Regions from separate parts of the Pseudoxanthomonas sp. GW2 genome, predicted to be linked through region 1. Evidence: predicted binding sites of a transcription regulator. Region 1 holds the regulator's gene; the other holds the start of a gene.

What was found. The regulator FliA, encoded in region 1, starts transcription of late flagellar genes. The targets are predictions, from matches to a motif close to TAAAGTTTNNCNNNCNNNGGCCGATAA.
Region 2: B351_RS0114760 (methyl-accepting chemotaxis protein) is a predicted target of FliA. The motif match lies at 1,662-1,688, and genes of this name have one in related genera.

The regions. Positions count from the first base shown of each region.
Region 1 is NZ_ALIP01000067.1:123-3,584, forward strand. It holds partial or broken gene B351_RS16230 (Hpt domain-containing protein) at 1-232, opposite strand, end outside; gene B351_RS0104720 (protein phosphatase CheZ) at 236-865, opposite strand; gene cheY (chemotaxis response regulator CheY) at 862-1,254, opposite strand; gene B351_RS0104730 (RNA polymerase sigma factor FliA) at 1,281-2,021, opposite strand; gene B351_RS0104735 (P-loop NTPase) at 2,018-2,851, opposite strand; partial or broken gene flhF (flagellar biosynthesis protein FlhF) at 2,889-3,462, opposite strand, start outside.
Region 2 is NZ_ALIP01000156.1:13,190-16,651, forward strand. It holds gene gap (type I glyceraldehyde-3-phosphate dehydrogenase) at 1-470, shown strand, start outside; gene B351_RS0114760 (methyl-accepting chemotaxis protein) at 544-1,620, opposite strand; gene B351_RS0114765 (DUF2339 domain-containing protein) at 1,776-3,462, shown strand, end outside.

The DNA.
Region 1 (3,462 bases):
AGCGGGCGGCGCCCAGGGTTTCCTCGGCGGCGTGGCACAGCTCGACCATCGGCTGGATGCCGAGGAAGCCGGCACCGCCCTTGAGGGTGTGGAAGCCGCGGAACACCGCATTGAGCTGCTCGCTGTCCTGGGGCGCGCGCTCCAGCTCCACCAGCTGCTCGCCGAGCCGGTCCAGGATCTCCTGGGCCTCGACGATGAAGTCCGCGGCGATTTCGGGCGTCACACCGCTCATGGCTTACAGCCCCAGTTCCGACAGCAGGGCGTCGGCGTCGTTCTGGCTGACTGCATGGGTGTCCAGCCCGGCCACCGCGGGGCCCGCCAGCGCGGGCTCGCGCGGCTCGGCGCGCGGCGGCAGGCCCAGTTCGCCGAAGCCTTCGTGGACGCGGCGCACGATCCCGGCGACGCGGCGGATGATCTGCCCGGTCAGGTCCTGGTAGCTCTGGGTCAGGGCGATCTCGGTGAGGTTGCGGCGGATGCGGTCCAGCACCTGGTCCTGGCCGTCGGTCACGCCTTCGGCGCGCAGGCCCTCGACCAGGGCGCGGCATTCGTCGGCCAGGTCCAGGGTGCGGTGGGTGGCCTGCTCGGTCATGCCGATGACGTGGTCCAGGCGCGCGCAGGCGTCGTCCAGTTCGACCCCCTCCACGCCATGGTCGTCGGCGCCGGGGACCTCCGGCAGTTCGCCCAGGGCCTGGCTCAGTTCGCGCGCCAGCCGGCCGAGGCCCTGCACGAGCGGACGGGTGCGGGCGGCGGCCAGGGCGTCGATCTCGGCGCGCAGTGCGCTTTCGTCGCCGCGGTCCAGGGCTTCCAGGGCGTCGTGCAGGCGCTGGACCAGCGCCGCACGCTCGGGGGATGCGGTGGTGCTCATGCCGTCGCCGCCAGCCGTTCGAAGATCTTGTTGAGCTTCTCCTCGAGGGTCTGCGCGGTGAACGGCTTGATGATGTAGCCGTTCACGCCGTTCTGCGCGGCCTCCAGGATCTGCTCGCGCTTGGCCTCGGCGGTGACCATCAGCACCGGCAGGGTCTTGAGCTTGGGGTCGGCGCGGATGCTGCGCAGCAGCTCGATGCCGGTCATGCCCGGCATGTTCCAGTCGGTGATGACGAAGTCGAACGGCTGCGCGCGCAGGGCCGCCAGCGCGGTGTGGCCGTCGTCGGCCTCGGCGGTGTTGCTGTAGCCCAGATCGTTGAGCAGGTTCTTGACGATGCGTCGCATCGTCGAGAAGTCGTCCACGATCAGGATCCGCATGTTCTTGTTCACTTCGTGCTCCGTTTGGCGTTGCGTGCTCAGTCGTCGTCCAGACCGGCATCACGTGATTCGTACTGGGACAGGCGGCCGCGCAGGCGCAGCACGGCCTGGCCGTGGATCTGGCACACCCGGGACTCGCTGACCCCGAGCACCGCGCCGATCTCCTTCAGGTTCAGCTCCTGCTCGTAGTACAGCGACAGCACCAGCTGTTCGCGCTCGGGCAGGTTGGAGATGGCCGCCGCCAGCTCGCGGCCGAAATCGCTGCGCTCCAGCAGCTGCTGCGGGGTGGGGCTGTTGCTGTTGACCTGCACGTCGCCGTGGTCTTCCACGTGGGAGTCCAGGCTCAGCACCTGGCCGCGAGAGGCGTCCTCCAGCAGGCGCAGGTACTCCGGCAGTGGCATGTCCAGCTTGGCCGCCACTTCCTGCGGCGCGGCGGCGCGGCCGGTGGCCTGCTCGATCTCGCGCACCGCGGCGGCGGCGTCGCGGGCGCGGCGGTGCACCGAGCGCGGCACCCAGTCGCCGCGCCGGATCTCGTCGATCATCGCGCCGCGGATGCGGATCGAGGCGTAGGTCTCGAACGAGGCGCCCTGGTCGGGGTCGTAGCTGCGGCTGGCCTCGATCAGGCCGATCATGCCGGCCTGGATCAGGTCGTCGACCTCGACGCTGGCCGGCAGGCGCGCCGCCAGGTGGTGGGCGATGCGCCGCACCAGGTCGGCATGCCGGGTGATGGCGTCGTCGTTGCTGCCGCGCACGGCGCGGTATTCGGCCACGGCATTCATGCGACCGCGCCTTGCCGGATCATCCGGTCGACGAAGAACTCGATGTTGCCGCGCGGGGCGGTCGGCGCCTGCCAGCGCGCCGCGCGGCGGGCGATCTCGGCGATGGCGCGGGCCGAGGGGCTGGCCGGGTAGGCGGTGGCGACGGCCTGCTGGCGCTGCACCGCCATGCGCAGCCAGTCGCACTGCGGCACCGCGCCGAGGAAGTTCAGAGAGACGTCACCGAGGAAGCGCTCGCATACCCGCGACAGCTTGTCGTACAGGCCGCGGCCCTCGGCCGGGCTGCGCACCATGTTGGCCACCACCTGGACCCGGTCCACGCCGCGCTCGCGGGACAGGACCTTGATCAGGGCGTAGGCGTCGGTGATCGAGGCCGGCTCGTCGCAGACCACCACCACCGCGTCCTGGGCGGCCTGGCAGAAGGTCAGCACGCTGTCGGTGATGCCGGCGGCGGTGTCTACAACCAGAATGTCAAGATCACGCTGCAGGTCATTGAAAACATTGACAAGTCCCACGTGCTGGGCTGGCTGCAGCTCGGCCATGTGCCGGCGCCCGGAGGCGGCCGGCACCACCAGCATGCCGTTGGGGCCTTCCAGGATCACGTCCTCCAGCTCGCAGCGGCCGGCGACCAGGTCGGCCAGGGTGTGCTGCGGGGACAGGCCCAGCAGCACGTCGACGTTGGCCAGGCCCAGGTCGGCGTCCAGCAGCAGGGTGCGCTTGCCCAGCGCCGCCAGCGAGGCGGCCAGGTTGACCGACAGGTTGGTCTTGCCCACGCCACCCTTGCCGCCGGTGATGGCGATGCTGCGGACGGGGGCGAGCGGTGCGTGGTTCATCGTCGGGCGGAAGGGGCTCGGGGTTGCGGGGCGGGACTCAGGCGACGGCATGGTCGGCCTCCGGGATGTTCGGCTTATCGGCAGCCCGGCGCAGATCTTCAAGGCGAAGCACCAGGCTGGCGGCATTGGCCCGGTGCAGGTCCTCCGGGACCCGCTGGCCGTCGGTCACCCAGGTCAGCGGCAGCTGGTGGTCCACGACCACCGACAACGCGCTGCCCAGGCGCCCGGTCTCGTCGACCTTGGTCAGGACCACGCCCTGCGGGCGGGCCGGGCCGAAGCGGCGCACGACCTCGTCCAGGTCGGCGAAGTGGGAGTTGGCCGGCAGCACCAGCAGGGTGCTGACGTTGCGTGCGGCGCGCAGCCAGTTGAGCTGGTTGGCCAGGGCGCGGTCGCGCTGGCCGAGGCCGGCGGTGTCCACCAGCACCAGGCGGTAGTCCTGCAGGCGCTGCAGCAGCTGGATCAGGGCCGCGTCGCTGTCGGCCTCGTGCACCGCGATGCCCAGCTGGCGGCCGTAGCCGTACAGCTGCTCGCGACCGCCGATGCGGGAGGTGTCGGTGGTGACCAGGGCGATGTCGCGCGGGCCGTGCTCGGCCACGAAGCGGGCGGCCAGC
Region 2 (3,462 bases), on a different contig from region 1:
ACGCCGCCACCGCCACCCAGAAGACGGTCGACGGCCCGTCCAACAAGGACTGGCGCGGCGGCCGCGGCATCCTCGAGAACATCATCCCGTCCTCCACCGGCGCGGCCAAGGCGGTGGGCAAGGTGATCCCCTCGCTCAACAAGAAGCTCACCGGCATGAGCTTCCGCGTGCCGACCTCGGACGTGTCGGTGGTCGACCTGACCGCCGAGCTGGAGAAGCCGGCGACCTACGAGGAGATCAAGGCCGAGATCAAGGCGCAGAGCGAGGGCGCGCTGAAGGGCATCCTCGGCTACACCGAGGACAAGGTGGTGGCCACCGACTTCCGCGGCGACACCCGCACCTCGATCTTCGACGCCGACGCCGGCATCCAGCTCGACCCGACCTTCGTCAAGCTGGTGGCCTGGTACGACAACGAGTGGGGCTACTCCAACAAGTGCCTGGAGATGGCCCGCGTGGTGGCCGGCAAGTAAGCCGCACCGCAAGCGCTGCAAAGGACGAGCCCCGGCCCTGCCGGGGCTTGTTTTTTGCGCCGGCGGCGGCTGCCTAGAGTGCCTGCAGGATCAGCGAGTGCCAGCCGCTGCGGTAGGTCTCGTAGCCCGGCGAGGCCGCGTGCGCGACGCAGTGCGGGCGGCCCTGGAACTCCACCACCCGTGCCGCGAGCGGCTGGCGCAGCAGTTCGTCGCGCCCGGGGAAGTCGATCACCTCCTGCAGGATGCGCCCGGCCGAGTCGGCCAGCACCCGGACCTGGCCGTCGACGATGCATGCCCGGCTGCGCGTCCATTCCTGCTGCGACAGCGGAGTGCGCTGCACCACCGTCTGCGCCAGCGCGTCCCAGCGGAACACGATGCCGAGCACGCCCAGCAGGCGGCCGTCGACGCGTCCGCCCTCGCGCACGCCGCAGGCGTAGACCAGCACCCGCTCGCCGCCGGCCAGCGCACTGGCATGCACCTCCTGGAAGCCGAATTCCTCGCCGCTGGCGCAGCGCCTGGCGCTTTCGAACCAGGGCGCGTCGCGCACGTCCATGCCGGCGGAGCGGTACTGGCCGGGGCGGCCGTTGGCCAGCACGCACCCGTCCAGGCCGACCAGCACCAGGTCGAAGTACACCGTGTACGAATCCAGGATCTGGCCCATGCGCCGCGAGGCGTGCGCCAGTTCCTCCGCGGTGGCGCCCGGGCGCGCGGCCGCGACCACCGCCGCGTCGGTCGCCCACCAGCGCACGTCGCAGCTGCGTTCGTAGAGGTTGCGGTCGATCAGGTCGATGTTGACCAGGGCCAGCCCGGCCAGGCGCGTATGCCGCACCTCGTCCTCCAGCCGCGCCAGGGTGGCCTGCATGTCGGCGCGGGTGGCCTCGGCGCGGCGGTCGATCTCGCCGGCGGTCTCGGCCACCCGGCGCGAGAGCGCATCCATCTCCTGCGCGATCACCGCGAAGCCACGCCCGGCCGCGCCCATGCGCGCCGATTCCACGCGCGCGTTCATCGAGATCACCAGTGTGGTGCGGTTGATTTCCTCGATCCGCCGCAGCGATTGCCGCAGCTCGCCCAGCATGCGGCCGGACAGGCCAGCCACGGAACGGATGTGGTCGTCGACACTGGCCTGGGCAGGCGTGGCTGGCGTGTTCATGCGGGGATGGGGGACGGTTTCATATGAAAGATGACCGGGCTTCATCGGCCCGCCGCGACCGGACTTGAGCCGGGCCGCCGGCAAGCCAGGACGCTCCGGTAGCATGCCCGCAGCGCCTGCCGGGGAGGGGCGGCCCATCCATGACGGGGGATAGCTTGGAAGCGATCATCGTGCTGGTGGTGTTGGCGGTACTGGCGGTGCCGGTGCTGCTGGGCGTGCTGGGCCTTGCAGTGCTCGGCCTGCGCCGGCGGGTGGCGGAACTGGAGCGTGCGCTTGCCGCCCTGCGCCCGCCGGCGCCGACGGGCATGGCGGCCTCGCCACCACGCGCGGAAGCCGCGCATGCACCGGCGGCCGCGGCGGGTTCCGTGGCGGCGCCCGTGCCGTCCACCGCGGCCGGCTTACGCGCGTCCGCGGCACCGCCACCGCTGCCACCGGCCGAAACGGCAGCGGCGCATGCCGGCGGCGACGCGGGCGCGCCGCGCGTCCCCGCGGAGAACGTGCTGCTGCGCGTGGTCAAGCGCTGGTTCACCGTGGGCAACGTGCCGGTGAAGATCGGCGTGCTGGTGGCGCTGGCCGGCGTGGCGGCGCTGCTGAAGTACGCTTCCGACCAGGGCCTGTTGCAGTTGCCGGTGGCGCTGCGCCTGTCCGCCGTGGCCGCGGCGGCGCTGCTCGCACTGGGCTTTGCCTGGCGCCGGCGCGAGGGCAACCGGGTCTTTGCCCTGAGCGTGCAGGGCGGGGCGATCGGCACCCTGCTGCTGGTGGTGTTCGCGTCGTCCAGGCTCTACGGCCTGGTCGACGCCGGCCCGGCGTTCGCCCTGAGCGTGGTCCTGGTCGCGGGCGCGGCCCTGCTGGCGGTGCTGCAGAACGCGCAGGCGCTGGCCGCGTTCGCCCTGCTGGCCGGCTTCCTGGCGCCGGTGTGGTTGTCCACCGGCGGCGGCAACCACGTCGCCCTGTTTTCCTACTACGCGCTGGTCAACGCCGCGGTGGTGGCGATCGCCTGGTTCAGGTCCTGGCGCCTGCTCAACCTGCTTGGCTTCGCGTCCACCTTCGGCATCGGCAGCCTGTGGGGCGCCAGCGCCTACGTGCCGGAGAAGTACGCCAGCACCCAGCCGTTCCTCGCCCTGTTCTTCGCGTTCTACCTGGTGGTGCCGCTGCTGTTCGCGCGGCGCCGGCCGGCGGGACGGCGCGACCTGGTCGACGGTTGCCTGGTGTTCGGCACCCCGCTGGTGGCGTTCTCGCTGCAGGCGGCGCTGCTGGAAGGCCAGCGCATGCCGCTGGCGTTCTGCGCGCTGGGCCTGGCCGTGCTGTACGCGATGCTGGCGCGGGCGCTGTTGCGGCGCTCCGGCTACGAGCTGCTGGCGCAGTCCTGGGCGGTGCTGGCAGTGGGCTTCGCCACCCTGGCGGTGCCGCTGTGCCTGAGCGCGCGCGCCACCGCCAGCGTGTTCGCGCTGGAGGGCGCCGGGCTGGTGTGGCTGGGCCTGCGCCGGCAGCGCTGGCTGCCGCAGGCCAGCGGCGTGGCGCTGCAGCTGTTGGCGGCGTTGGCGTTGCTGCCCGGGCTGGACAATGCGCACGGGGACCTGCGTGCCGTGTCCAATCCGACGGCGATGGGCATGTTCCTGCTGGCGCTGGGCGGCTGGGCCAGCGCCTGGGCGGCACGTGCCCATGGCCGGACCGTGCCGGCGGCACTGTTCTTCCTGTGGGGCACGGCGTGGTGGGCCGGCGACTGCGCGCACGAGATCTCGCGCTTCGCCGCTCCGGCCTTGCGCGCCGACCTGGCCCTGGTGCTGGCCGGCGCGACCGGCTGGCTGGCGGCGGAAGTCCATCGCCGCCGCCCGGCCGCAT